One region of the Actinomadura napierensis genome, then DNA from elsewhere that is predicted to be linked to it. Evidence: riboswitches for the same ligand, from Rfam matches in the RefSeq annotation. Region 1 holds a riboswitch; each other region holds the start of a gene.
The links. Region 1 has a riboswitch for cobalamin ahead of ABD296_RS34175 (ribonucleoside-diphosphate reductase subunit alpha). Riboswitches for the same ligand answer to the same signal wherever they lie in the genome.

Region 1 (9,314 bases):
GGACGCGAACGCGGCGCGGAACTCGGGGTCGGCGGGCAGGCCGACCTCGTCCGCCGCGTCCATGAGCAGGGTCGCCCAGCGGCGGCGCTGCGCCTCGGTGATCGCCTTGCCGAGGTGCTGGCGGACCATGTGGTGGTAGCCGCCGCGCTCCTGGCTGTAGCGGTCGGGGCCGCGGAACACCTCGCTCAGCCAGATCGCGACCCACGTGGGGTGGTCCGGGGGCATGTGCTCGAACAGCGGGATGAGCAGCTCGTCCTTGAGGACCTTGCCGTAGAAGACCTTGGTGAGGTTCTCCAGTGCCTCCGTGCCGCCGGCCCAGTCGTACATCGTCGGGACGGACGAGCCGGCGCCGCGTACGGGCGTCCGCTCGTAGTGCCGCATCTCCTCGATCTGCTGGACGTACGGCTTGATCTCGGCGAAGAAGGCGGGGAAGTGCTCGCCGGAGCGGAAGCCCTGCGAGTGGTCCTCGGCGGACGTCCAGCAGATCCGCAGGATGTAGCACTCGGGCTCGTCCACGCAGCGGGACAGTTCGAAGTCGACGCACTGCGGCGCGGCGGCGAGGGGGACGGCGGCGCGCGCGTAGGCGGCCTCGAACTCCTCCGCCTTCGCCCGGTCGATCCGGTAGCGGATGTACTCGACGATCACTGAACCCCCAAGGCGCGAGCTTCCGGTCGGGTCATCAATGTAATCCTGTAATCACCCGACCGGAAGCCCCATGATCATTTTTCGCCGGAAGCTCCCGACGAGCGCCGGTACCAGGCGAACCCGCCGCCCACGACCACCACGACGGCGGCGATCAGGCCGATCCACAGCCACCCGGACGAGCCGTCCGAGGCCCGCCCGGACGCCTTGGAGGCCGACGCCGAGGCCGACGCAGCCGGTGCCGCGCCCGCCGATCCGGTGACGGTGAACTTGTAGGTACCGCTGATGGGGTGGCCGTCCGGCGACACCACGCGCCAGCCGACCGTGTAGACCCCGTTCGGCAGCGTGCCCTTCACCGCCTCGGTGACCTTGTTGTCCACCGCCTGCGGCGCGCCCGACTCGTGCCGGCCGCCCTTGGCGTCGGTGATCACCACCTGCGGCAGCTGCACCGGGTCCGCGTAGGTCAGGACGACCTGCGCGGGCGGCGCGACCGTCGCGTCCTGCCCCGGGCTGGCCCCGGTGAGCGAGGTGTGCGCGGAGGCGGGGGACGCGGTCAGGGCGAGCGCGGCGCCGGCGGCGGCGATCCCGGCGGCGGCGCGCCGGACGGCCCGGGTCACGCCCGGCTCCGCGCGCGGGACAGGCCGTAGCCGCCGACCGCGATGCCGATCACGCCTACGCCGATGCCGACGCCGCCGAGCACCCGCGCGGTGCCGTCGTCCGAGTCCGCCTCGGCCTTGGCGGCGGCGGGCTTCGACTGCGCGGTGAGCCCGGCGGCCGCGGTGTCGGCGGCGCCCTTCGGGGTGAGCTTCAGCGTGGGCGCCGGGTGCTCGGGCTCGTTCGAGCCGTCGCCCGGGTCCTGCTCCCACTTGACGACCTGGCCGTCGGAGTAGGTCTGGTCGGCCTTGAAGGTCATCGTGTCGGTGTTGGTGGGCAGCGGGCCGAGCGAGACGTCGAACTCCTGGAACTGGCCGGGTTCGATCTTCCCGCCGGACCAGGTGATCTGGGTGACGGCCTTGGTCAGCTCGCCGCCCTCGGTCTTGACCGGCGCCGGGAGCTTGGACTCCACGACCTTCGCCGTCCAGCCGGGGACGGGGCGGACCGACACCGACGAGACCGGGTGGTCGGCGGGGAGGTCGACGACGAGCTTGGTCGTGTCGGCCTTGTCCTCCTCGTTCGGCACCCGGAACGAGATCTTGGCGTAGGAGCCCTGCTCGGCGGTCTTGGGGTTGACGGTGACGTGCGCGGACGCGGCGGTGGCGAGCGCGATGACGCCGAGGCCGGCCAGCGACGCGACCGCGCCCAGGCGGCGGGCGTGCGACAGGGAAGGCAAAACGGAACTCCGTTCGAGTCGTACGGGTCGGACCGGACACGCCGGGACCGGCGTCCGGTGACGTACGGCGCTCCGCTCAGAGGTGAGCGAGCGCCCTCGAACGCGGCGGGGGTCCCCGCCGGACGACCTGGTGCCGGAGCGCACGTCCCGTGGCCATGGCGCCGGCCGCCACCGGCACCACGGGGGTACGGACCGGACGCTCCGCCGGTTCAACGAGCAGCAGGGCGAGCAGCAGCCGGATCGGGCGGTCGGCGGCGGACGCCACGCGCCGCGCCAGCGACCACGCGGCCCGCTCGCCGCGCCGCAGCCACCACGCCGCGACCACGGCCGCCGCGCAGTGCGCGAGCGTCATCGAGGTGCCGGGGCCGTGCATCGGCATCGCCGCGCCGTGCCCCGCCTGGACGGCGGCCTCGCAGTGGCGCATGCCGTCGGTCGCGCCCGTGAACAGCGCGTGCAGCGCGAACTGCCCGCCGAGCAGCCCGCCCGTGATCGTCGGGAGGGACCGCTCGTGGCCCGCGAGCGCCAGCGTGACCACCAGCACCGCGCCGAACCCGGCGAGCACCGCCCAGCCGGGCACCGGCTCGTGCGACGCCAGGGCGTGGCCGAGGGTCGCCAACGACACGCAGACGGTCGCGAAGACGACTGCGCGCGCGGTGCGGAAGACCGGCTGCCGGGGACGCGGGGACATGACGGGGACATCGTCCCACCTCCGTCCGGCCGGCCGCATCCGACCCCGGGAACCGGTCCCGACGCGCCCTACATGTTGGGGTTGCGCAATGAGGATCAACAAGATGTAGGGTTCAACCCCGTGCTGGTTCGCCCCCGCCGCTCGCGGCGGGGGCGTCGTGAGAGGGAACCCGGTGAGAGTCCGGGACTGCCCCGCAGCGGTGAGCGGGAACGACCGCCGTCACAGGCACTGAACCGGGCGACCGGATCGGGAAGCGACGGCCAGTAGGTCGCGTCTCCGGCAGGAGGCGCGGGCGCCCGCGAGTCCGAAGACCTGCCATGCACGCCGTACGTCCGAGGCTTCGCGGGTGAGCCGGGGGACGGTGCGCGGCAGCATGCCGTCGCGCCCGTTCGCACGCCCTCGCGAGGCCGGCTCACGAGGGAGAGAACGTGACAGTCACCATGCGGGCTCCGGCGGAGGCGGCCGCCACCGGGGGGATCGCCGCCGAGGTCGCGGCGGCCTGCGCCGGCATCGAGGGGACCGCGCCGGAACGGGTGCTCGGCGCGGTCCGGGGCGGCGCCGGCGCGAGCGCCGCCGACCTGCGCGACCTGGCGACCCGGGAGGCCGCCGCGCTCGTCGCGGTGGAGCCGGGGTACTCCCGGGTCGCCGCGCGGCTGCTGGCCGCCCGCGTCCGCGACGAGGCGGCCGAGGCCGGCGTCCGGACGTTCGCCGGGTCCGTCGCCGCCGCGCACGCCGAGGGCCTCCTCGCGGACGGCCCCGCCGCGTTCGTCGCCGCCAACGCCGCGGCCCTGAACGCGCTCATCGACGAGGACGCGGACGACCGGTTCGGGTACTTCGGGCTCCGCACCCTCTACGACCGCTACCTGCTGCGGCATCCGCGCACCCGGCTCGTCCTGGAGCGCCCGCAGCACTTCCTGCTCCGCGTCGCCGTCGGGCTCTCCGAGAGCGTGGACGAGGCGGCGGAGCTGTACGGGCTGCTCAGCACGCTGTCGTATCTGCCCAGCTCACCGACGCTGTTCAACTCCGCGGCCCGCCGCCCGCAGCTGTCGTCCTGCTTCCTGCTGGACTCGCCGCGCGACGAGCTGGAGGCGATCTACGAGCGGTACGGGCAGGTCGCGCGGCTCAGCAAGTACGCGGGCGGGATCGGGATCTCCTGGACGCGGGTCCGCTCGCGCGGGTCGCTGATCCGGGGGACGAACGGGCACTCGAACGGGATCGTCCCGTGGCTGCGCACCCTCGACGCGTCCGTCGCCGCCGTCAATCAGGGCGGCCGCCGCAAGGGCGCCGCCTGCGTGTACCTGGAGCCGTGGCACGCCGACGTCGAGGAGTTCCTCGAGCTGCGCGACAACACCGGCGAGGACGCGCGCCGCACCCACAACCTGAACCTGGCGAACTGGATCCCGGACGAGTTCATGCGCCGCGTCGAGGCGGACGAGACGTGGTCGCTGTTCGACCCGAAGGAGGTCCCGGAGCTGACCGACCTGTGGGGCGACGCCTTCGACGCCGCGTACCGGGCGGCCGAAAAGGAGGGCCGGTACGTCCGGCAGGTCCCGGCCCGCAAGCTGTACGGGCGGATGTTGCGCACGCTGGCGGAGACCGGCAACGGGTGGATGACCTTCAAGGACGCCGCGAACCGGGCCTGCAACCAGACCGCCGAGCCGGGCCGGACCGTCCACCTGTCCAACCTGTGCACCGAGATCCTGGAGGTCACGGGGGACAACGAGGCGGCCGTGTGCAACCTCGGGTCGGTGAACCTGGCCGCGCACGTCTCGCCGTCCGGGGTGGACTGGGACCGGCTGCGCGCGACCGTCCGGACCGCCGTCCGGTTCCTGGACCGCACCATCGACCGCGGCTTCTATCCGACGCCCGAGGCGGAAACGGCCAACCGCAAATGGCGTCCCGTCGGGCTCGGGGTCATGGGCCTCGCCGATGTGTTCTTCACGCTGCGGCTGCCGTTCGACTCCGCCGAGGCCCGCGAGCTGTCCACCCGGATCGCCGAGGAGATCGCGCTCGCCGCCTATGCCGCGTCCGCCGACCTCGCGGAGGCGCACGGGCCGCTTCCGGCCTACGCCGAGACCCGCACCGCGCGCGGGAAGCTGCACCTCGACCACTTCCCGGACGCCGCGCCGACCCGTCCCGCCGAATGGGACGCGCTCCGCGCCCGCATCGCCGACGTCGGCCTGCGCAACTCGCTGCTGATCGCGATCGCGCCGACCGCCACGATCGCGTCCATCGCTGGCTGCTACGAGTGCATCGAGCCGCAGGTGTCCAACCTGTTCAAGCGCGAGACGCTCTCCGGCGAGTTCCTGCAGATCAACGGCTACCTCGTCGACGACCTGAAATCGCTCGGGCTGTGGAACGACGCCGTCCGCGAGGCGATCAAGCGCGCCAACGGCTCGATCCAGGGCCTGGTCGACCTGCCGGAGGAGATGCTCAGCCTCTACCGGACGGCCTGGGAACTGCCGCAGAAGGCGCTCATCGACCTCGCCGCCGCCCGCACCCCGTACATCGACCAGTCCCAGTCGCTGAACCTGTTCATGGAGACCCCGACGATCGGGAAGCTGTCCTCGATGTACGCCTACGCGTGGCGCAGCGGCCTCAAGACCACCTACTACCTGCGCTCCCGCCCCGCCACGCGGATCGCGCAGACGACCGTCGCCGCGGCGGTCTGCTCCCTGGAGAACCCCGAGACCTGCGAGGCCTGCCAATAATGCCGCTGCTCGACCCGGGCATGGACCTGACCCTGCGGCCCATGCGCTACCCCGACTTCTACGAGCGCTACCGCGCCGCGATCCGCAACACCTGGACGGTCGAGGAGATCGACCTCGCCTCCGACCTGCCGGACCTCGCCCGCCTCACGCCGGCCGAACGGCACCTGGTCAACCGGCTGGTCGCGTTCTTCGCCACCGGCGACTCGATCGTGGCGAACAACCTCGTTCTCAACCTCTACAAGCACGTCAACGCGCCCGAGGCTCGGCTGTACCTGTCGCGGCAGCTGTTCGAGGAGGCCGTGCACGTCCAGTTCTACCTGACCCTCCTCGACACCTACCTGCCCGACCAGGACGAGCGGGCCCGCGCGTTCGCGGCGATCGAGCACATCCCGTCCATCCGGGCGAAGGCGCGATTCTGCTTCCGGTGGATCGACGCGCTCGGCTCGCTCGACGAGCTGAGCACCGCCGCCGACCGGCGCGCGTTCCTGCTCAACCTGATCTGCTTCGCCGCCTGCATCGAGGGCCTGTTCTTCTACGGCGCGTTCGCCTACGTCTACTGGCTGCGCTCCCGCGGGCTGCTGAACGCCCTCGCGTCCGGGACCAACTGGGTCTTCCGGGACGAGAGCGCCCATATGGCCTTCGCGTTCTCCGTCGTCGACACCGTCCGGGCCGAAGAACCCGGCCTGTTCGACGCGGAGATGACCGCGCAGGTCACCGCCATGCTGGAGGAGGCGGTCGAGGCGGAGCTGGCCTTCGCCCGCGACCTGTGCGGCGACGGCCTGCCCGGGATGGGCGCGGACGACATGCGCGCCTACCTGGAGTACGTCGCCGACCAGCGCCTCGTCCGCCTCGGCCTGCCCGTCCGCTACGGGACGGCCAACCCGTTCGCGTTCATGGAGCTGCAGGACGTCCAGGAGCTGTCGAACTTCTTCGAGCGCCGCGTCTCGGCCTACCAGATCGGCGTGGAGGGCAGCGTCGCGTTCGACGAGGCGTTCTGACGAACTTTCCGGCCCGGGTGCTCGTTGAACTGGGAGAAGCTAGGCCGAGGAGGAAGAACGTGGCTTCTCTCATCGACCGGATCATGAAGTTCGTCCGGGGACCGCAGGGGCAGAAGGCCCGGGCGAAGGCGGAGCAGTTCGCCCATAGCCCCCAGGCTCAGAAGGCCCGCACGAAGGCGGAGCAGTTCGCTCACGGCCCTCAGGGGCAGAAGGCGCGGGCCAAGGCCGAACAGCTGGCCCGCAGCCCGCAGGCCCAGAAGGCGCGCGCGAAGGCGGAGCAGCTCATCAGCGACCCGCGCAACCAGGAGAAGGCTCGCAAGCTCCTGTCCCGCCTGCGCGGCGGCCCTCGCCGCTGACGTGCACGGACGGCCCGCCCCGGCATGCCGGAGCGGGCCGTCCCGTGCGGGTCACGCGGTGTCGAGGTTGGCCAGGTACGACTCGTTGCCCTGCGCGCCCGCGACCGCGTCCGGCGGGACGATCTCCTCCAGCCGCTCGAACGCCGACGCGTCCAGCGCGAGATCGCCGGCGGCCGCGTTGGCGCGGGCGTTGGCGGCCTTCCGCGTCCCCGGGATCGGCAGCGCGCCCCGGTCCACCAGCCAGGCCAGCACCAGCTGCGCCGACGTGACGCCCTGCTCGGCGGCGAGCGTGGCCACCCGGTCCGCCAGCGAGACGTTGCGTTCGAGGTTGCCGCCCTGAAAGCGCGGGTTGTTCCGCCGCCAGTCGCCCGCCTCGAGATCGTCCGCCGCGCGGACCTGGCCGCCGAGGAGCCCGCGCCCGAGCGGGCTGTAGGCGACGAACGCGATGCCCAGCTCCGCGCACGCCGGGATCAGCTCGTCCTCCGGCGCCCGCTGGAACGGCGAGTACTCGGTCTGCAACGCCCTCACGGGGTGGACGGCGTGGGCGCGCCGCAGCGTCCGCGCGGACACCTCCGACAGCCCGTACCCGCCGATCTTCCCCGCCTGGACCAGCTCGCCGAGCGCCCCGGCCGTCTCCTCGATCGGGGTCGTGGGGTCGAGCCGGTGCAGGTAGTACAGGTCCACGTGGTCGGTGCGGAGCCGCGACAGGCTGGCGTCCAGGGCCTGCCGGACGTACTCGGGCCGGCCCATCCCGGGGATCAGGATGCCGTTCGCGTCCTGGTTCCCGCCGAACTTGGTGGCCAGCACGTACTCGTCCCGCCGCTTCTCCAGCGTGCGGCCGATCAGGGTCTCGCTGTACCCGGCGCCGTAGATGTCGGCGGTGTCGACGAACGTGACACCGGCGTCCAACGCGGCCAGGAGCGTCTCGGTAGCGTCGCGCTCCTCGACGCCGCCGTAGACCGGCGCCACGGTCATCGCGCCGAACCCCACCACCGACACCTGCGGCCCGTTCGTTCCAAGGGTGCGATAGCGCACTGAAAAGTCACCTCTTGTCTCTCATGGATGTGCCTCCACCCTGCCCCGCGCGCCCCCGGCCAACCAGTGCCCGCCGATGCCTAGGCTCCGGAGGGCCAGCCTGCTGCCTGGGCGTTGGCGCGCCCTTGCGTAAGTCTTGCTAAATCTTTTTGCAGCAAAAGGTAACTGGACCTTTTTCTGCGGGGTGGGGGACGGTGGCGGCATGCTTTCCCGCTTCGGTTCCGCCCACGTTCTCGCTCTGGCGGGCACCGTCGTGCTGTGGGCCTCGGCCTTCCCCGCCATCCGGGTCGGCATCGACGGCCTCGGTGTGGCGGCGCTGTCGTTCCTGAGGATCGTGATCGCGGCCATGGCGCTCATCCTGGCCGCCCCGTTGGCCAAGGTGCGTCCGCCGCGGCGCCGCGACCTCCCGATGATCGCCTTGTGCGGAGCCACCGGCATCACCGCCTACCAGGTACTGCTCAACTGGGGTGAGGTCCAGGTGGAGGCCGGGACCGCGAGCCTGCTGATCGCGACCGCCCCCGTTTTCAGCGTCCTGCTGGGAAGCCTGCTCCTGGAGGAGCGGCCGACCCGCACCGTCATCGTCGGCAGTGTCGTCGCACTCGCCGGCGCGGCCATCGTCGGCCTGGCCGAGGGCACCGGCGGATTCACCGTCTCGGCCCTCATCGTCCTGGCCGCCGCCGTCGTCCAGGGGACGTACCACTTCGCGACCAAGCCCCTGCTCCGCCGCTACACCGGCCTGGAGGTCGCCACCTACGCGATGGTCGCGGGAACCGTCTTCGCCCTGCCCCTGGTCCCCGCCGCGTGGCCCGCGACCCTCCACGCACCGGCGGACGCGTTGGCCTCCGCGGTGTACCTGGGCCTGCTGCCGTCCGCGCTCGGCTTCGTCATCTGGGCCTACGCCGTCGCCCGCCTGCCGCTCGCGGCCTCCACGGCGGCCCTGTACCTGGTGCCGCCGGTGGCGCTGATCGTCTCCTATGGCTGGCTCGGCGAGGTGCCCCACCCCATCGAGCTGGTGGGCGGCGCGGTCAGCGCGGCAGGGGTGATCCTCATCCACCGGAGCAGGGCGGCTCCACCTCCCGGCGCGGACGGCGACGCTCCCGAGGCCGCGACCGATCAGCCGGCCGGCCGCCCGGCGCCGACACGGTGAAGGTTCTGCCGGTCCCCGGGACACACTGGGAGCTGCCGTCCCGATCCGAGCCATCCGAGTAAGGAGCCCGTTCGTGCTCGACGTTCGCCGTCTGCGGATCCTCCAGCACCTGGCCGCCTATGGCACCGTCGCAGCCACCGCCGAGGCCCTGCACCTGACGCCACCGGCCGTTTCCCAGCACCTCGCCGCCCTGCAGAAAGAGGCGGGCACGCCCGTGGTGGAGAAGGTCGGCCGCACGCTGCGGCTGACCGCGGCCGGCGAGCTGCTGGTGGCCCACGCCGAGATCATCCTGGCGGAACTCGCGGCGGCCGAGTCCGGCCTGGCCGCCCTGCAGACCGGCCGGCACGGCATCGTGCGGATCGCCGCCTTCCCCTCCGCCGCCCGCACCCTCATCGCGCCCCTCTGGC
Region 2 (9,314 bases), on a different contig from region 1:
TCGCCGCCGCCGCGCTCGACCGGATGCTCGCCCTCGAACCCGCCGACGACGACCCGTGGGCGGTCCCGGACGGCTGGCGGCCCGGCGCGCACGCCTGGACGCCGTGGATCATCACCCCGTCCGGCGGCGAGCCCGTCGAGGTCCGCGTGCAGGGCCGCGCCGCGTCCGCACGGGTCGTCATCGGGGACGGGGAGCCGGTGGCGGCCTCGCTGTCCGGCTCGACCCTGACCTACGGCGGACGGACCGTCTCGTTCACCGCCGCCCGCGACGGGCACACGCTGTGGCTCGGCCGCGACGGCCGGGCCTGGGCGCTCGCCGAGCACGTGCGCGCGGAGGGCGGCGCCGCGTCCGCCGTGTCCGGCGACGGCGTGCTGCGCAGCCCGATGCCCGGCACCGTCCTGGCCGTCAAGGTCGGCGAGGGCGACCGGGTGGACGAGGGCCAGCCGCTCGTCGTCGTCGAGGCGATGAAGATGGAGCACACCGTCACCGCGCCGCGCGCCGGTGTCGTGGCGCAACTGCCGGCCCGCGCGGGCGCCCAGGTCGCCCTGGACGCCGTGCTGGCCGTGATCGAGGAGGCATGATGGCGACACCGCTGCCCGGGCTGCCCGAGCGGGTCACGATCTACGAGGTCGGGCCGCGGGACGGGCTGCAGAACGAGAAGGCGGTCGTCCCGGTCGAGGTGAAGGCGGAGTTCGTCACCCGGCTCGCCCGCGCGGGGCTCACCACGATCGAGACGACCAGCTTCGTGCACCCGAAATGGGTGCCGCAACTCGCCGACGCCGAGGAGCTGCTCGGCGTCCTCCCCCGCTCCGGGGACGTCCGCTATCCGGTGCTCGTCCCGAACGAGCGTGGCCTGGACCGGGCTCTCGCCAACGGCATCACCGAGATCGCCATCTTCGGCAGCGCCACCGAGACGTTCGCCCGCCGCAACCTCAACCGCACCGTGGACGAGTCGCTCGCCATGTTCGCGCCCGTCGTGGAACGCGCGCGCGCCGAGGGGCTGTGGGTGCGCGCCTACGTGTCGATGGCGTGCGGCGACCCGTGGGAGGGCGACGTCCCGATCGAGCAGGTCGTGTCCGTCGCGTCCCGGCTGATGGACCTCGGCTGCTCCCAGCTCAGCATCGGCGACACCATCGGCGTCGGCACGCCCGGCCACGTCACCGCGCTGATCGAGGCGATGGCCGCGGCGGGCATCGGCACCGACCGGCTCGCCGTGCACTTCCACGACACCTACGGGCAGGCGCTCGCCAACACCCTCGCCGCGCTGCGCGCCGGCGTCACCGTCGTGGACGCCTCGACGGGCGGCCTCGGCGGCTGCCCGTACGCCGAGAGCGCCACCGGCAACCTGCCCACCGAGGACCTCGTCTGGATGCTGAACGGCCTCGGCGTCGAAACGGGCGTCGACCTCGACGAACTGGTCGCCACCAGCCGCTGGATGGCCGGGCGGCTCGGCCGTCCGAGCCCGTCCCGCGTCGTCCAGGCCCTGTCACCGAAAACGGAGTAACCCTGATGATCGACTTCAAGCTCACCGACGAGCAGGAGGAGCTGCGGCGCACCGTCGAGCGGTTCGCGCGCGAGACCGTGGCCCCGGTGATCGGGGACCTGTACGAGCGCGGCGAGTTCCCGTACGAGATCGTCGCGGCGATGGGCAAGATGGGGCTGTTCGGGCTGCCGTTCCCCGAGGAGCACGGCGGCATGGGCGGCGACTACTTCGCGCTCTGCCTGGCGCTGGAGGAGCTGGCGCGGGTCGACTCGTCCGTGGCGATCACGCTGGAGGCGGGCGTCTCGCTCGGCGCGATGCCGATCTACCGGTTCGGGTCGGACGAGCAGAAGACGCGCTGGCTGCCGGTGCTGACGTCCGGTGAGAAGCTCGCCGGGTTCGGGCTGACCGAGCCCGGCGGCGGCTCCGACGTCCCCGGCGGCATGCGCACCACGGCCCGGCTGGACGGCGACTCGTGGGTGATCAACGGGTCGAAGGCGTTCATCACCAACTCCGGCACCGACATCACCGCGTTCGTGACCGTCACCGCGTTCACCGGCGACGGCGAGATCTCCACGATCATCGTGCCGAGCGGCACGCCCGGCTTCACCGTCGGCCGCAAGTACTCCAAGGTCGGCTGGTCGTCGTCGGACACCCGCGAGCTGTCGTTCGACGACGTCCGCGTCCCGGCGGAGAACCTCGTCGGCGAGCGCGGCCGGGGCTACGCGCAGTTCCTGCGGATCCTGGACGAGGGCAGGATCGCGATCGCCGCGCTGTCGGTGGGCCTGGCGCAGGGCTGCGTGGACGAGTGCCTCCGCTACGCCGGCGAGCGGCAGGCGTTCGGCAAGGAGATCGGCCGCTACCAGGCGATGCAGTTCAAGATCGCCGACATGGAGGTCCGCGCGCACACGGCCCGCCTCGCCTACTACGCGGCGGCGGCGAAGATGCTGGCGGGCGAGCCGTTCAAGAAGGAGGCGGCGATCGCCAAGCTCGTCGCGTCCAACGCGGCGATGGACAACGCCCGCGACGCCACGCAGGTCTTCGGCGGCTACGGCTTCATGAACGAGTACGCCGTCGGCCGCTTCTACCGGGACGCGAAGATCCTGGAGGTCGGCGAGGGCACCTCGGAGGTCCAGCGCATGCTGATCGCCCGCGCCCTCGGCCTGCCGCCGTCCTGACGGCCCGGCCGCAGAGCGGTTCCGCGGAGAAGCGGACACGGCGCGGCGGCCGATTCGGCCATCTCGTATGGGCCCAATATCAACTGGACAGGAATGGCTCGCGAGCCGCGGGTAGGCATGGCGCCGTGATAGCGATACTCATTGCGGTGCTCTTACCCGTGGCTCTCGGCTGGTACGCCCGGCGAGTGGAACGCGGCGAGGGCCCGGCCGAAGAGAAAATGCACCGGATCCAGCGGGCGTCCATCGCCGGAACGCTGCCGTTCCCGGCTCTGTGCGCCGCGGCGGTCGTCGAACTGAAAGCCGAGGGCCTGATTCATCTCCGGCACGGCGATCACGGCACGCAAAGCCCCGTCCTCGCCGTGCTGTTGTTCGTCGTCTTCGCCATTGAGCTGGCCGGCCTGCTCGCCGCCGTCCAGCCTGTTCGCGCTCGCCTGCGGGGCGTGGAATGGCGTCCAGGGCAGGCACTGAGCCGCCTGCTGCGCCTTTCGGCGGTGATGATGCTGCCGGGCCTGCTCTGGCTGGCGGCACTGCGTCCCATCATGTGGCTTTCGGCCCGTCTGCCGATGGCGTTCGCCGCCTTCCTGGGCCTCTGGACGGTCCTGTTCGTGCTCATTTCGCCGCTGATGATGCGCCTGGCCCTCAAGACCCGGCGAATGGACCCGGAACGGCGCGAGCGGCTTCTCGCGCTGTGCCGCGAGCAGGGCGTGCGGATCGCCGACGTCCGGGTGCTGGACACCGGAGCCGAACGGCTCGGGAACGCCATGGCGTCCGGCGTCCTCCCTCGCTGGCGTTACGTGCTGATCTCCGACCGGCTGCTCGACGAGCTGGACTCCGAGGAACTCGCGGCGGTCCTCTCCCACGAGGTCGCGCACATCCGCAAGAAGCACCAGCTGATCAAGGTGGGCTGCTACATCGGGTCCATCGCCGTTCTGACGCTGGCGCTCGCGGGCCTGCGGGCGGCGGGGCTCCCGCACGCGGTGACGAGCACGCTGTCGCTGCTGGCGGTGCCCGCGATCTTCCTCGTGCAGGGGCTCGCCGGGATCCGGATGGAGCGGGCCGCCGACGACTACGCGGCCCGGACCATCTCCAAGGAGGCGCTGCGCGGCGGCCTGGAGAAGCTCGCGAAGGCGAACGCGACGCGCCACCGCACGGGGCGCCTGTGGAACGTGTTCCAGCAGCATCCGGGCATGGACCAGCGGTTGCGGCGGCTGTCCGCCGGGTCCGGCGCGGCGGCGTCCTGACCCGGCCGCTCCGCCGCGCCGGTCACTCGACCAGGCGGTCCAGGACGGCGAACGCCTTCAGGACCGTCTGGCGCTCCTCCTCGGTGCAGCGGTCCTGCAGGGCGCGGCTCAGCCACTCGTCCCGGGCCTGGCGGGACCCCTCGACCCACTCGCGGCCGGCGTCGCTCGGCGTGACCAGCTGTCGGCGGCCGTCCTGCGGGTCGGGGTCGCGGCGGATCAGCCCGCGCTCCTCCAGCGCGGCGATCGTCGCGGCCATGGACTGCGGACGGACCCGTTCGGCCGCTGCCAGCCCGCTCGCGGTGGCCGCGCCGTCCTTGAGCAGTCGGCTGAGCACCGCCGTCTGCGACGGGGTGAGGTCGTGGCCGCCGCCGATCTCCCGCAGCCTGCGGCGCAGCCGGCTGAACACGATCCGGACCTCACGGGCGGCGCGGGCGGCCGACGGCGAGATGGCCTGCGCGGTGTCGTCCATGACACCATCCTAAGTTATTCAGGCCAAGCTGTCCAGTTTAAGCTGTCGAATTGCTTCGGGCCGGCGCCCGGCGAGCGCCACCACCACGGCCACCGGCACCGCGACCGCGACCAGCACGGACCCGGTCGCGGCCAGCGTACCGAGGGCGCCACACCGAGCGCGGGATCGCCAGCGGGCTGCCCGCCCCGATCAGCACCTGCACGGCGAACACCGTCCACAACGAACGCCACCGGGACGGTCATCGGCAGGAACGCCAGGCCCGCCTGCAGGGGCGTCAGGCCGCGCGCGTCCACCATCCACTGGGTCAGCGTGAAGCAGGCCGTAGTAGACGAGCTGCGACGCGACCGCCACGACCAGGTCGACGCGGATCCGCTCAGCCCGCGCGAGACCGCGAGCGCCAGCGCCGCGACCGGGATGTTCACCAGGAACACCGGCCGCCATCCGGCGAGCGACACCAGCGCGCCGCCGAGCACCGGCCCCGCCACGATGCCGAGGCCGGTGATCGAAACGAGCGCGCCGATCCGCCGGGACCGCTCGTCCGGGTCGGGGTAGAGGGCGGCGAGCAGATGGCCGCCCTCGGCCGCGGCGTCGCGCTCGTCCCCGAGATGGCCGTCCGCGGCGACGGCCGCCTGACCACGGGCCGGGTCCGCGCGCCTTGACGGCGGCGGGACGGCGCACCGACCATTCGATCATGGCAGCGCAAGGAGGCGACGCTATGGCGGGGACGGGAACGGCCGGGACGGGGCCCGGCGAGATCGCGCAGGACGGTTCGGCGGTCGAGTTCTACGCCGCGATGCCGCCGGACATCGCGAGCGCCGCGCTCGTCCATACGGCGATCCGGGCCGGCACGCCGATCCTGGAGTTGGGCGCGGGCGCCGGGCGGGTCACCCACCCCCTGCTCGACTTCGGCCACCCGGTGACGGCCGTGGACGACTCGGCCGCGATGCTGGCCCGCATCCAGGGTGCGCGCACCGTGTGCTCGCCGATCCAGGATCTGGACCTGCCTGACCGGTTCGGCTGCGTGCTGCTGATGTCGTACCTGGTCAACTACGGCGACCGGGACGCCCTCCTCGCGGCCTGCGGGCGGCACGTCCGGCCGGACGGCGTGGTCATCATGCAGCGCGAGACGCCCCGCTGGCACGCGGAGGCGGCCCCGCGCGAATGGGCCCACGACGGGGTCCAATACCGCATGACGGACGTCGAGCGCCCGGCGCCCGGGCTCGTCGTGGCGACGATCGAGTACCGGATGGGCGAGCGGCGCTGGACGCACTCGTTCACGTCCCGGCAGCTCGGCGACGACGAGCTCCCCACCGTTCTGGAGGCGGCGGGCCTGCGCTTCGACCGCTTCCTGGACGACGACGGCGGCTGGATCGCCGCCCGCCCCCTCTGACCCCTGCGGCCCGGCGTCAGCGCTCGGTGTTCTTGTAGGTCTTCGGCTTCATCCCCTTTCCGGGGAAGACGACGAGAAGATGCCGCTCGTTGGGAGGCTCGTCCATCAGGGTCTCGGGCGCCCGACGGCCGCGCACGTACACGCGGAGCCGGTAGTGACCCGGGCCGGCGACGGTCACGGCCGGGAAGGGCAGGGGGCCGTCCATCGCCGTCAGCAACGCGTGCCCCTTCGCGCTGTCGAATCCCACTTCGGCGACGCGTTCCCAGCCCTTGAGCGCGAGAGGCGGCGCCTTCTTGTAGGCGCGGACGGTCACGCACAGCCGGCTCTCGGTCCCGGTGATGACGGTGGCTTCGCCGTCGCCGCTCGCGACCAGGCCATCATGGACGGCTGCGCCGAGGGATTTCCCTGAGCTCCCTTCGTCGCCGACCAGGTAGCTGCTGCTCTCCCCGCCATCGATGACCCGCGTGGCCTGCCGGACGGGATGGAACCCCGCCGGAATGCCGCGCCGGCAGGTCGCCAATGCCTTCGCCACGTTCTGCTTGTACTGCGCGTGGAGGGCCGCTGTCGAGCGCTCCTGGGCTACTCGCCGTTCGTCCGCCGTCTCCGGGCACAGGTAGGCCATCTGCTGAATCGCCGGCGGGATGATGCCTCGCGGCATTCCTGCGCTCCACAGCGACTCTCCACGGCATGCACGCCGTCCGATTTCGATCTGTTCGCTGTCGGTAAGCAGGTCGCCATGCGGCGATCCGCCCCCATAGCCCAGGGTGTAACCACGAACGGAGCAGAGGAAGGCGATCTCCCTTTCACGCTGCGACAATTTCGCCATCACCTGCGTGAACGGCACCTTCCCTGACATGTCGGCGCGTTCGGCATGCCTGCAGTCGGCCCCGCTCGCGGCATAGCGGGGCGGCGTCTCCTGGTCGGCGGCGGCGCAGAGGACGAGTCCGGCGACGAGCGTCCCGCAGACCAGGCGAGGCATCCGAGGACCGGGCCGGTAGGTCGAAACGAGAATGAGGACCAGGGGCACCGCGCCGTACGCCCAGCGCACAGCCCCCCAGCCGCCCATCGGCAACCACAGACCAACGCATTGCTCCCCCCAGCGCGCCACGTCGTAGCCGTAGAGAGCCGGCTCGGCCAATGTCACGAATGCGAGCACCGCCGCCGTCGCCCAGCCGACGAACCGCCGCCGGACCATCAGCCACAAGAGGAAGGCCGGCAAAACGACCAGGATCGGCAAGCCGTGCAGCAGCCAGTATCCCGGAACGGACCAGAGTTCGGACTGGTGCGACCACCCCTGGCAGGCATCGGAAGCGATGACACTGAGATAGCCCTGGGCGCCCCTCTTCACGCCCAACAGTGAGATGACGACGCCCCTCACCGTCGGTTCTGCGGTAATGGCGACGGCGACGATCCATAACCGCATCTGCGTGCGCTGGCTCCAATGGGACATGGCCCCAGAACCCTAGTGAAGATCCACTCCCCCGGGGATGTTTCCGAGCAGAGCGCCCGGCGCCCACAGGGCCGGAGGCGCTCGCCCGACCGACCCCTCCTCGTCGACATAGCTTGACAGCTAAGGTTATTAGCCTTAGCTTGTAGCTAACATCATTAGCCAAGCAGGAGGGCCGCAGGCCATGAGCAGCGTCACCGTCCCGAGCGTCCGCAAGCACTCCGTCCCGCTCGTCGCCCGCCGCGTCGCCTGGGCGGCGAACGCGCTGTTCTGGAGCGCGTTCGCCGTTATCGAAGGCCTCAACCACGGCTGGCTCGCGGCGCTGGTCGCGGTCGCGTTCTTCATCGCGCCCGACCTGACGTTCCTGGCGGGGGCGCGCGACGCGCACACCGTCGAACGCGGGCAGCTTCCGGCGCGCGCCGTCCCGTACTACAACACCGCGCACCGCGCGCTGATCCCTCTCGCGCTGATGGCGCTCTACACCGTCTCACCGATCACGTGGGCGCCGATCTTCGCCGGTCTCTGCGGCTGGCTCGCCCACATCTCGATCGACCGCGCCGCCGGCTACGGCCTGCGCACCAAGGACGGCTTCCAGCGCCGCTGACCTCGCCCGCTCCCGGCGGTGCCGGTACGATCCCCGATGGCATGAACTGACGCGAGGTGCCCCTCGGGGAGAATCGGGAAGCCGGTGCGAATCCGGCACGGGCCCGCCGCGGTGACCGGGGAGCTGCCGCCCACGCGCGCGAGCGCGGCCACTGGCCCTCAGGCCGGGAAGGCGGGCGGCCCAGCGTCGATCCGGGAGTCCGAAGACCGGCCTCGCTCCAACGGCCGCCGTCCCGGCGGCCCGACCGCAGCGGGAGCCTGCCCATGAACCTCTACGACGTCATCCACCGCCGCCGCGACGTGCGCGCCGAGTTCACCGGCGCGCCGATCCCGGAGGACGTCCTCGACCGGGTCCTCACGGCGGCGCATGCCGCGCCCAGCGTCGGCCTTTCCCAGCCCTGGGACTTCGTCGTCGTCCGCGACCCGGACGTCCGGCGCGCCTTCCACGACCACGTCCAGTCCGAGCGCGACGCCTTCGCCGCCGCCCTCACCGGCGACGCCGCCGAACGCTTCGCCCGCATCAAGATCGACGGGGTGCTCGAATCGAGCCTGTCGATCGTGGTCACCTACGACGCCGAGCGCGGCGGCCCGGCGGTCCTCGGACGGCACGCGATCGCCGACGCGGGCCTGTACTCGGTGTGCCTGGCGATCCAGAACCTCTGGCTGGCGGCCACGGCCGAAGGCCTGGGCGTCGGCTGGGTGTCGTTCTACCGGGAGCCGCACCTGCGCGACCTCCTCGGCATACCGAAGGGCATCCGGCCGGTCGCCTGGCTGTGCCTGGGCCCGGTCACGCACCTGGAGACGGTCCCCGATCTCGAACGGCACGGCTGGCGCCGGCGCCGTCCTCTGGACGCCGCCCTCCACCACGACCGCTGGTGAACGCGGCACCCGAATGGTCCGGCCCCAGACAGTAAGGTCGCCGCCATGGGCGAAATACGGGTGGTACTGATCGGAGGGACGTCGAACACCGGAAAGTCGACCATCGCGGCCGCCGTGGCGGACGAGCTCGGCTTCGAGCACAGGTCGACGGACTACCTGGCACGCCACCCCGGACGGCCCTGGCGCACCCCGGAGCGCGAGGTCCCGCCGCACGTCGCCGACCATTACGCGACGCTCACGACCGATGAGCTGATCAGGTCCGTCCTCGACCATTACGAAAGGCTGTGGCCCCGCATCGCGGAAATCGTCACGGATCACGCGACGGGGCCCGGCCCCGGACTCGTCCTGGAGGGCTCGGCGCTCTGGCCGGCCCGCGTCGCAGAACTGGCCGTCCCGCACACGGCCGCCGTGTGGTTCACCGCCGACCCCGCCGTCCTGCGCGCCCGGGTGCAAGCGTCCGGCCGCTACGACGAGTCCACGCCCACGGAACGGCACTTGATGAACCGGTTCCTCGCCCGTACCGAGCGCTACCAGACCCTCATGCTGGACGCCGTCGACAGGCTGGGCCTCGCTCGCATCGACACGGGAACCGGCCGGTCCGTGCCGGAGCTGGCCGGCATGGTGCTC
Region 3 (9,314 bases), on a different contig from region 1:
TTGCCGCTGCGGCGTCCTTAGTCCCTATTGTCGTACTTCGTTCCTCGACCCCACTCCTCGCACGCGGCGCATACGGAAACCGGGCGCGCCGCGAGGCGCGCCCGGAGTGTCCCTGCTCGTAGCCGGAGAGGCGCGCCCTCAGCCCGATACTCGCTTGGCGATCGCGTCGCCGATCTGGGCGGTCGACCGCGTCCCGAGGGCGCCGCGCTCGGCCAGGTCGTCGGAGACGGCCTGCTCGACGCGGCGGGCGGCGCCGTCCGCGCCGATGTGGTCGAGCAGCATCGCGACCGACAGGATCGTGGCGGTCGGGTCGGCCTTGCCCTGCCCGGCGATGTCGGGGGCGCTGCCGTGCACCGGCTCGAACATCGACGGCGCCGTCCGGTCGGGGTTGACGTTCCCGGACGCGGCGAGCCCGATGCCGCCGGCGATCGCGGCGCCGATGTCGGTGATGATGTCGCCGAACAGGTTGTCGGTGACCACGACGTCGAAGCGCTGCGGCTGGCCGACGAAGAACATGGTGGCCGCGTCGACGTGGCAGTAGTCGGTGCCGACCTGCGGGTACTCCGCGCCGACCCGCTTCAGCGTGCGCTGGTAGAGGTCGCCGGCGAAGGTGAGGACGTTGTCCTTGTGGACCAGTGTCAGCTTCTTGCGGGGGCGCGACGCCGCGACCTCGAACGCGTACCGGACGACCCGCTCGACGCCGAAGGCGGTGTTGACGCTCTCCTGCGTGGCGACCTCGTGCGGGGTGCCCTTGCGCAGGACGCCGCCGACGCCGGTGTAGGGGCCCTCGGTGCCCTCGCGGACGACGACCATGTCGATGTCGTCCGGCGTGACGTCCGCCAGCGGGGTCTTCACGCCCGGGAACAGCTTCACCGGGCGGAGGTTGACGTAGTGGTCGAGCTCGAAGCGGGTCCGCAGCAGCAGCCCGCGCTCCAGCGTCCCGCTCGGCACGCTCGGGTCGCCGACGGCGCCCAGCAGGATGACGTCCTGGCCGCGCAGCTCCTCCAGCACCGAGTCGGGCAGCGTCTCCCCGGTCCGGTGCCAGCGGGCGGCGCCCAGGTCGTAGGAGGTCTGCTCGAACGCGAGGTCGCCGGACGGGGCGACGGCCTCGAGGACCTTCAGTCCCTCGGCGACCACCTCGGGGCCGATCCCGTCACCGGGGATGACGGCCAGACGAATGCTGCGGGAAGCCATGGGCGTACTGTACTGCAAACGTCTCACTGCTTGGGCTTTCATCTCATATCCCGGTACGCGGGTCTCGCCGCCGGCGGCCGGGGCGTCACCTTCGTCACTCTTCGCGGGGTTGACGGGCCGGGTGCGAGAGGAGACGCTCTCCTCGACAAGTTCACATCGAGGCGACGGTGCGCAGGAACCTGGTGCGAATCCAGGACGGTCCCGCCACTGTGACCAGGGAGTCTCCCCCGCTCGACGACCACGACCGGCACGCGCCGGCGGGAAGGTCGGAGGGAGACGGCGATCTGGGAGTCAGGACACTGACCCGTCGTCCTCCCGCAACCGGGGCGAGTGCACCCCGTGAGGAGAACCCGACATGGCCGAGTCCGCCGTACCGTCCGCCGCGTCCCCGCAGGCCGAGCCGTCCCCCGCGCCGCTGCGCCTGCCGATCCGCGACATCGTCCCCTGGGCGGTGCTGGCCGTGGCGCTGGCCGCGATCCTGATCTACTTCGTCGGCGCCGAGCAGGGCGCGACGTCGGTCTTCGGCGGCACCTGGGTGCACGAGTTCACCCACGACGGCCGGCACCTGCTCGGCTTCCCCTGCCACTAGGCCGGGCCGATGATGAGAGCACTGCTTGTCCGCGGGATGCTCGCGGGCCTGGCCGCGGCCGCCCTCGCACTGGTCATCGCCTGGCTGTACGGGGAACCGCAGGTCGGGCACGCCATCGCGTTCGAGGAGGCGAAGGCGCACGCCGAGCACGCCGGGCACGAACCCGAGGTCGTCAGCCGCACCGTGCAGCAGACCGCCGGCCTGATCACCGCGATGGCGGTGTACGGGGTGGCGCTCGGCGGGCTGTTCTCGATCGCGTTCGCCTTCGCGTCCGGGCGGCTCGGACGGCTCGGCGCCCGCGCCACCGCCGCCCTGGTCGCCCTCGCCGGGTTCGTGGCGATCGAGCTGGTGCCGTTCCTGAAGTACCCGGCGACGCCCCCGGCGGTCGGCAACCCGACGACCATCGGCGGCCGGACGGCGCTGTACTTCTGCATGATGGCTCTGGGGGTGCTGGCGACGACCGCGGCGGTGATCGTGTGCCGCCGCCTCGTCCCCCGGCTCGGCGCCTGGAACGCGGTCACGGTGACCGCGATCGGCTACGCCGTCCTGCTGGCGGTCGTGTACCGGCTCACGCCGAAGCCCGACGCGATCCCGGAGCACTTCCCCGCGACGGTCCTGTGGAACTTCCGGATCGCCTCCCTGGGCGTCCAGCTCGTCCTGTGGGCCACGATCGGGCTGCTGTTCGGCTACCTGACGGAACGGGCCGGCGCCCGCCGCCGGTCCCTCGCCCCCGCCTAACCGGAGCGACCGGGCGCCCGGCGGAGACCGCAGTCCCCGCACATCTCCCCGCCGGGCGGGACGCGGTAGTACAGGCAGCAGTTGCGGCGGACGAATCCGCGCGGGCCGAACGCCCCCGCTCCCGCGAGCGGGGGCCGGGCCAGCAGTTCGCGGACGAGGGCGCCGCGGAAGGGGTCGCGCGGGCCGACGTTCAGGCCGCCGGCGAGGGCGGAGGCCGCGTTCCCCCACAGCAGGCCGTCCGCGAGGCGGGAGACGGCCCGCATCGTGGCGCGCAGCGGCTCCAGCTGGCCGGTGACGACCGCGTCGTGGACGAGATCGGCGGCCTCGGCCGGGCCGTCGGCGCGCCATCCGCGCGGGTCGGCGAGCCAGAGGGCGATGGGCGCGCCCGGCGCCCATCGCCAGTGCAGGCCGGACAGGTCGGGCACGATCCCGTGGACCGCCGCCGCGACGACCGGCGACCACAGCCGCGACGCGAGGCCCTGGAACAGGATGGACGCCGCGACGCGCCGTTCGCCGGTGCCGAGCCGCTCGGCGTAGCGGTCGGTGAGGTCGGCGAGCCGGACGGGGTCGCGCTCGGGCAGCGGCCGCCACGTCGGATCGGCCTCCTCGGCCGGATCGGTGGTGATCGCGAAGTACGGCCCGAGGCGCCCGGCGGCGCGCAGGGCCCGCGCGACCTCCTCGGTCCCGGCGGGCAGGGGCGGCGGCATGGGCTTCACCCTGCCATGCCGCCGGTGCCGTGCCGACCGGAGGGCCGTGCCGACCAGAGGGGCGTGCCGACCGGAGCGGCTAGCGGGAGGGGTGGCCGCCGTTGTCGCGGCGGTCCAGGGCCGTCTGCAGGGCCCGGGCCGCCTCTTCGGCGGCGTCGTCGGCGGGCGCGTTGGTCCAGGTGGTGTCGTTCATGATCGCTCCGAATCGCTGAGGCTGGTGCCGGAGGGCCGCCGGGACGCGCGGTTCGCGCGTGTCCGGGCGCGGGATCGGGCTCATGGCCGGGCGGAACCTCCGCAGCGGTGCCGGCCTGCCGATATCAGGCCCCGCTGCGGCAGCGAAGGATTACCGCGAAAAGCCGCATGATTACGAACCACGCTACCCGCCGTCCGGGCGGCTGTCCCGACCCGTGGCGTAAAATCTCAACATATGAGACGCGATCAGGTTCGCGACATGCCACGGGCGGGCGCCGGCACGATCGCCGGACGCCCGCCCGCGGCGGTGTCCCGAGCTGCTCTCGGTACCAGGTGCTCCCGGTCCTAGTCGAGGTCCACGCGGCGGCCCATGTCGGCGCCCACCTCGGCGGTGATCGCGTCCACGAGCTGCGCCGGGATCCCCGAGTCGACGGTCAGCGCGATCAGCGCCTTGCCGCCCTTGGCGTCCCGGCCGACCTGCATGCCGGCGATGTTGACCGCGGCGTCGCCGAGCAGCTTGCCCACCGCGCCGACGATGCCCGGGCGGTCGACGTAGGAGAAGAACGCCATGTGCGCGGTCGGCACCAGCTCCATGTTGTAGCCGTTGATCTCGATGATCCGCTCGGCGTGCTTCGGGCCGGTCAGCGTGCCGGACACCGACACCACCGCGCCGTCGGCCATCGTGCCGCGCACCTGCACCACGTTGCGCCAGTCGGGGCTGTCCTCGCTGGTGGTGAGGGTGACCTCGACGCCGCGGTCGCGGGCCAGCAGCGGCGCGTTGACGAACGTCACCGCCTCCTCGGTCACGTCCACGAACACGCCCTTGAGCGCGGCGAGCTCCAGCACCTTGACGTCGTGCTCGGCGATCTCGCCGCGCACCACCACGTCGAGGCGGACGGGGACCCCGCCGGCCAGCGCGGTGAAGATGCGGCCGAGCTTCTCGGCCAGCGGCAGGCCGGGCTTGACGTCCTCGGCGACCGCGCCGCCCTGGACGTTCACCGCGTCCGGCACGAACTCGCCGGACAGCGCCAGCTTCACCGAGCGGGCGACCTGCGTGCCGGCCTTCTCCTGCGCCTCGTGGGTGCTGGCGCCCAGGTGCGGGGTGACCACGACGTTGTCGTGCACGAACAGCGGGCTGTCGGTGCAGGGCTCGCTGCTGAACACGTCGATGCCGGCGCCGGCGACCCGGCCGTCCTTCAGCGCGAGGTCGAGCGCCTCCTCGTCGACGATCCCGCCGCGCGCGGCGTTGACGATCCGCACGCTCGGCTTGACCTGGTGCAGCTCGCGGTCGCCGACGAGGCCGAGGGTCTCGGGGGTCTTCGGCAGGTGCACGGTGATGAAGTCGCTCTCCTGGAGCAGCTCGTCGAGGGTGACGAGCTTGACGCCGAGCTGGGCGGCCCGCGCGGCCTGCACGTACGGGTCGAAGGCGATCACGTTCATGTCGAACGCGGCGAGGCGCTGGGAGACCAGCACGCCGATGCGGCCGAGGCCGAGCACGCCGACGGTCTTGCCCTGCAGCTCGACGCCGGTGTACCTGGAGCGCTTCCACTCGCCCTGCTTGAGGGCGGCGTGGCCCTGCGGAACGTTCCGCGCGGTGGCCAGCAGCAGCGCGATCGCGTGCTCGGCGGCGGTGACGATGTTGGAGGTCGGCGCGTTGACGACCATGACGCCGGCCTTGGTGGCGGCCTCCACGTCGACGTTGTCGAGGCCGACGCCGGCGCGCGCGACCACGCGCAGCCTCTTGGCGTGCTGGAAGACCTCGGAGGTGACCTTGGTGGCGCTGCGGACGATCAGGGCGTCGACGTCCGCGACGGCGGGCAGCAGCTTGGCCTTGTCGCTGCCGTCGACGTGACGGACCTCGAAGTCGGATTCCAGCACGGCGATGCCGGCCGGGGAGAGCTCTTCTGCGACGAGGACGACGGGCTTGCTCAAGGAAACAGTCCTTCGGGAAGTCGGATGTTCGGCTGATGTGCAGGTGAAGTCGCGAGTCACCTCGTCGTGCCCTCGCCCCCAGCGGCGAGTCTATCCCCCGGCGGGCGGCGGGGTTCGCGGCAGGGAAACACCGGCCGGTAACTCCCCTGTGTCCGCCGTGCCGGGCCCGCCCTTACCCTCCGGAGCCGGTCAGGCCGCGTTCGGCTCGGGGACCGCGGCCAGCACGGCGGCGACCCGCTCGGCCTCGGCGACCCGGACGTGCGGGACGTCCACGAAGACCCGCAGCGGCCCCGCGGGCAGGCCCAGCTCCTCGGCCACCTGGAGCTGGACCTCGCGCAGCGGGATGTAGGCCAGGTAGCCCCGGAAGACGTCCTGCGACCGGAACATCCCGGTCATGATCAGCCGGTAGCCGCGGATGCGGAACGACAGCGCGGTCAGGCACGGCACCGCGGCGGCGTCCTCCCCCGGCAGCGTCAGCGAGATCCACGCGCTGGTCGTCCACGGCCGGGCCCGCAGCAGGCCGACGACCCAGCGCAGCTGGTCGACGCCGTCGAGGTCGCGCAGCCGCGGCCCGTACCGGCCGGTCACCGCGTCCCGGGCGCGCTCCTGGGCGCGGCGCGCGATCCGGTCGCGGTCGCCGTGCTTGAGCAGGATCGGATCCTCCCAGCTCAGCGAGCTGATCTCGAACATCAGCGGGGGCCCCTCGATGATGGGCCCCACGTCCTCCATGCCGGCCACTCCGGCCGCCCATACGTGCCGCAGGACGCCGATCCACGCCCTCCCGCACGTCTCCCAGCGCCGGACGTCGTTGTCTCGCGCCTGCACGTCATCTCTCCGCGCCATTGCCGGCCCGATCACCGCCAATGCGGAACGGGTGTTTTCCTGCCCGCGGCATTGCCGCGCCGGTGATGAATTGCGCCGCGCGCCCGGCCGGCCGCCCCGAGAGGATCCTTGACAGCCTCTCACCACTCATGGACTCGCCCCAACGCCGCTCCGGCGGCGGCCACGTGAGTGTTCGCGCAGGTGCTCCCGCGCCGGCCACGGCCGTCGCGACTTTCTTCAAGTATCCGGCAAGGTGGGCCAAAAGGATAGGTTCTTTTACCCCTCAGGCCATCTCCACCCGCATTCTGACCACCCGGGCGCACAAGGGTCATTGGACAATCTGTCCAAACGATCGGCCGCCTTTACCGCCGGGTGCGGCCGGGCTCCCTCACCAGGGGTCCGGGCCGTCCCGGTGCAGCACGACGTAGCCGTCCCGGCTGAACACCTCCCGGTAGCCGGACGCCGTCAGCTCGGCGACCCGCCGCTGCTGCTCGGCCACCGACGTGAAGGGGAACGTCCGCCGCTGCACGTCCGCGACGACCCAGGGCGCGTTGCGCGGCTGCCAGTCCCACAGCAGGACGCGGGTACGGGCGGTCAGGCCGGGGCCGACGCCGTTGGCGGCCTCCACGAGCGCCCCGTCGGGGACCCTCGCCACCGCCGCCGCGGCGGCCGACGCCCGCTCGTTGCGCCGGTACAGCGCCGGGTCGCCGAGCGCGCCGAAGGCGAAGAACGGCACGGCGACGATCGCCGCCGCCAGCAGGCCGGCCGCCGGAACCCAGGGCGGGCTCAGCCCCTCCCTGAGCCGCCCGCGCAAGCGCACGCGCGCGCGCAGCCGGTCGCTGCGGCGCAGCCGTGCGGCACCGTCCACGGCGGCCAGGACGAGAGCCGCGACGATGAACGCGTTGTAGTGGTAGTGAGGCGCCCACCAGTTGGCGAACCGGTCGGCGAGCATCCGCTCGATCAGCGGCGGCAGGACGACCAGCGTCAGCGGCGAGGCCAGCGGGAGCAGCAGCAGGGGCAGGACGAGGAGCCCCATCATGGCGAGCTTGGCCGGCGGGCTGCCGATCTCCGCGGCGGCGTCCCACGGGTGGGTCAGCGCGTGCACGGCGGCGTGCGGGAGGTCGGGGCCCAGCGAGGTGTAGGCCCAGTAGTAGTCGTTGTCGCCGCCGAAGACGGCGATGGCGACCTTGGAGCACACGGCGGTCGCGACCGCGCCGACCGTCAGGTAGGCCAGGCCCGCGCGCCGCTCGCCGCGGCTGGTCAGCAGGAACAACCCGAACCCCGCCAGTAGCAGCCCCATGTCCTCCTTGACCAGCAGCAGGAGGAACGCGGCGAGCGCCGCCCGGCCGCGCCGCCCGGCGTCGTAGCGCTCGATCATCACCGCCGACAGCAGCGGGACGAACGCGACCTCGTGGAAGTCGAAGGCGAGCGCCTCGGCGATCGGCCAGGACAGCGCGTAGGCGCCCGCCGCGCAGTACCCGGCGCCCGCGCCGAGCCGCCGCTCGGTGAACCGCCAGATCGGCACGATCGCCAGCGCGAACAGCACCCCCTGCGCGACCAGCAGCGTCCCCGGGCCGTCGTGGATCCAGTACAGCGGCGCGAGCACCGCCAGGATCGGCGAGAAATGGTCGCCGAGCACGGAGAAGCCGGGCCCGAACCCGTTGTGGACGCCCTTGACGATCGCCACCGGGGCACCGAAGCGGCTGTAGGACCGGACCGCCTGGTCGAAGATCACCAGGTCGTAGGTGCTGGTCCGGAAGGCGTGCAGGCGCAGCAGCGCGAACGCGGAGTTCAGCACGGCGCTCGCGGCGACCAGCGCGGCGAGCGCCCAGGCCCGCCGCCTCCCGTGCGCCGCCCGGTCCGCTGGAGCGCCGTCCGCCGCCCCCGGCGCCGCCACCGCCTCGACCTCCGCCACGGGCCGGACGCTACCAGCCGCAGGCCCCTGCCCAGGCGCGCGGCGCCGCCGCCGCGGCGGGACCCTCACGCGGGCACCGTCACGCGGCGGCCCTCATGGGGCGGCCCTCATGGGGCGGTGGAACCGGTCAGCGACGCCTCGCAGTGGTCCAGCCAGCGGACCTCGGCCTCCGCCTGGAAGATCATCGACTCCAGGACGAGCCGCCATGCGCGGGCGTCGCGCCGGCCGTCCTCCGCCGGGCCGCCGGGCCCGTCGCCGGCCGCGGCCTTCAGCCGGTCGAGGTCGCGCAGCCCGCGCAGGGTTGCGGCGCGCTGCGTCCGGACGACCTGGCGGACGTCCACGCCGGGGGCGGTGACGGCCATCGCCAGCTTGATCGCCAGCTCGTCGCGGGGCCGGTCGGCGCGGGCCAGCGGGGTCGCGAACCAGCGGCGCGCGTCCGCCTCGCCGGCCGGGGTGATCCGGTAGACGAACCGGCCCTCGCCGTCGGCGCCGTCGCGGACCACCAGCTCGTCGCGCTCCAGGCGGGCCAGCGTGGAGTACACCTGCCCGATGTTGAGCGGCCACGACGCCCCCGTGGACGCCTCGAACTCGGCGCGCAGCTGGTAGCCGTAGCGCGGGCCCCGGGCGAGCAGCGCCAGCAGGCCGTGACGGATGGACATGATCACCGAGTATGCATACCCGGTATGCGCAGCGCAATACCGAGTATGCATCCCGGAGGACACGCTACCGGAATTTCACTGTGCGCAGCCACCGCGCGCCTTACCGTGACGATGTCCCCGGCCGATCAGGAGAGAAGCGTGACCTCGGACAGCACGATCAGCGTCCTGCGCGACGTCCTGCGCGTCTACGACCACCGGTACCTCGACCTCGACCGCCGGCAGCGGGACCGCCTCGTCGACGGCACCCGCCGGGTCATCGGCGAGGAGGGCCTGAGCGACGCCGCCCGCGCCGCGCTGCCCGCCGCCGACCGGCTGCGCGCGTTCTGCATCCAGTACGGCCTGCGGGAGGAGCTGGAGCGGCTGATCCGCGACGAGGTGGAGGGCAGCCCGGCGGGCGCCGTCGTGGTCGGCGGCCGGATCTACGCGATGTACCCCTACCTGCGCGGCGTCCCCCGGCAGGACGCCGACATCACCACCGAGGTCGGCGTCGAGCACCGCCTCGACGCGGTGTCCTGGCAGGGCAAGAGGGTCCGCGTTCGCGGCACCGCGCTGCTGGAGCGCGTCGA

Region 2: linked by a shared signal. The riboswitch ahead of bluB (5,6-dimethylbenzimidazole synthase) and the one ahead of ABD296_RS34175 (ribonucleoside-diphosphate reductase subunit alpha) in region 1 are both predicted to bind cobalamin.
Region 3: linked by a shared signal. The riboswitch ahead of ABD296_RS22190 (CbtB domain-containing protein) and the one ahead of ABD296_RS34175 (ribonucleoside-diphosphate reductase subunit alpha) in region 1 are both predicted to bind cobalamin.

What each region holds. Positions count from the first base shown of each region.
Region 1 is NZ_BAAAMR010000078.1:6,773-16,086, forward strand. Features, by position in the region: gene ABD296_RS34155 (group II truncated hemoglobin) at 1-645, opposite strand, end outside; gene ABD296_RS34160 (copper resistance CopC family protein) at 720-1,259, opposite strand; gene ABD296_RS34165 (YcnI family copper-binding membrane protein) at 1,256-1,972, opposite strand; gene ABD296_RS34170 (hypothetical protein) at 2,049-2,660, opposite strand; cobalamin riboswitch at 2,768-2,995, shown strand; gene ABD296_RS34175 (ribonucleoside-diphosphate reductase subunit alpha) at 3,089-5,371, shown strand; gene ABD296_RS34180 (ribonucleotide-diphosphate reductase subunit beta) at 5,371-6,369, shown strand; gene ABD296_RS34185 (hypothetical protein) at 6,429-6,725, shown strand; gene ABD296_RS34190 (aldo/keto reductase) at 6,777-7,760, opposite strand; gene ABD296_RS34195 (DMT family transporter) at 7,963-8,907, shown strand; gene ABD296_RS34200 (LysR family transcriptional regulator) at 8,981-9,314, shown strand, end outside.
Region 2 is NZ_BAAAMR010000059.1:9,698-19,011, forward strand. Features, by position in the region: gene ABD296_RS28765 (acetyl/propionyl/methylcrotonyl-CoA carboxylase subunit alpha) at 1-581, shown strand, start outside; gene ABD296_RS28770 (hydroxymethylglutaryl-CoA lyase) at 578-1,504, shown strand; gene ABD296_RS28775 (acyl-CoA dehydrogenase family protein) at 1,510-2,658, shown strand; gene ABD296_RS28780 (M48 family metalloprotease) at 2,805-3,899, shown strand; gene ABD296_RS28785 (MarR family winged helix-turn-helix transcriptional regulator) at 3,922-4,368, opposite strand; gene ABD296_RS50665 (MFS transporter) at 4,383-4,934, opposite strand; gene ABD296_RS28795 (class I SAM-dependent methyltransferase) at 5,060-5,758, shown strand; gene ABD296_RS28800 (hypothetical protein) at 5,775-7,208, opposite strand; gene ABD296_RS28805 (DUF4260 family protein) at 7,390-7,809, shown strand; cobalamin riboswitch at 7,847-8,038, shown strand; gene bluB (5,6-dimethylbenzimidazole synthase) at 8,073-8,687, shown strand; gene ABD296_RS28815 (hypothetical protein) at 8,733-9,314, shown strand, end outside.
Region 3 is NZ_BAAAMR010000039.1:28,264-37,577, reverse strand. Features, by position in the region: gene ABD296_RS22195 (3-isopropylmalate dehydrogenase) at 139-1,194, opposite strand; cobalamin riboswitch at 1,325-1,516, shown strand; gene ABD296_RS22190 (CbtB domain-containing protein) at 1,550-1,783, shown strand; gene ABD296_RS22185 (CbtA family protein) at 1,793-2,521, shown strand; gene ABD296_RS22180 ((2Fe-2S)-binding protein) at 2,518-3,228, opposite strand; gene serA (phosphoglycerate dehydrogenase) at 3,766-5,352, opposite strand; gene ABD296_RS22170 (thymidylate synthase family protein) at 5,542-6,177, opposite strand; gene ABD296_RS22165 (DUF2079 domain-containing protein) at 6,563-8,089, opposite strand; gene ABD296_RS22160 (PadR family transcriptional regulator) at 8,197-8,748, opposite strand; gene ABD296_RS22155 (hypothetical protein) at 8,887-9,314, shown strand, end outside.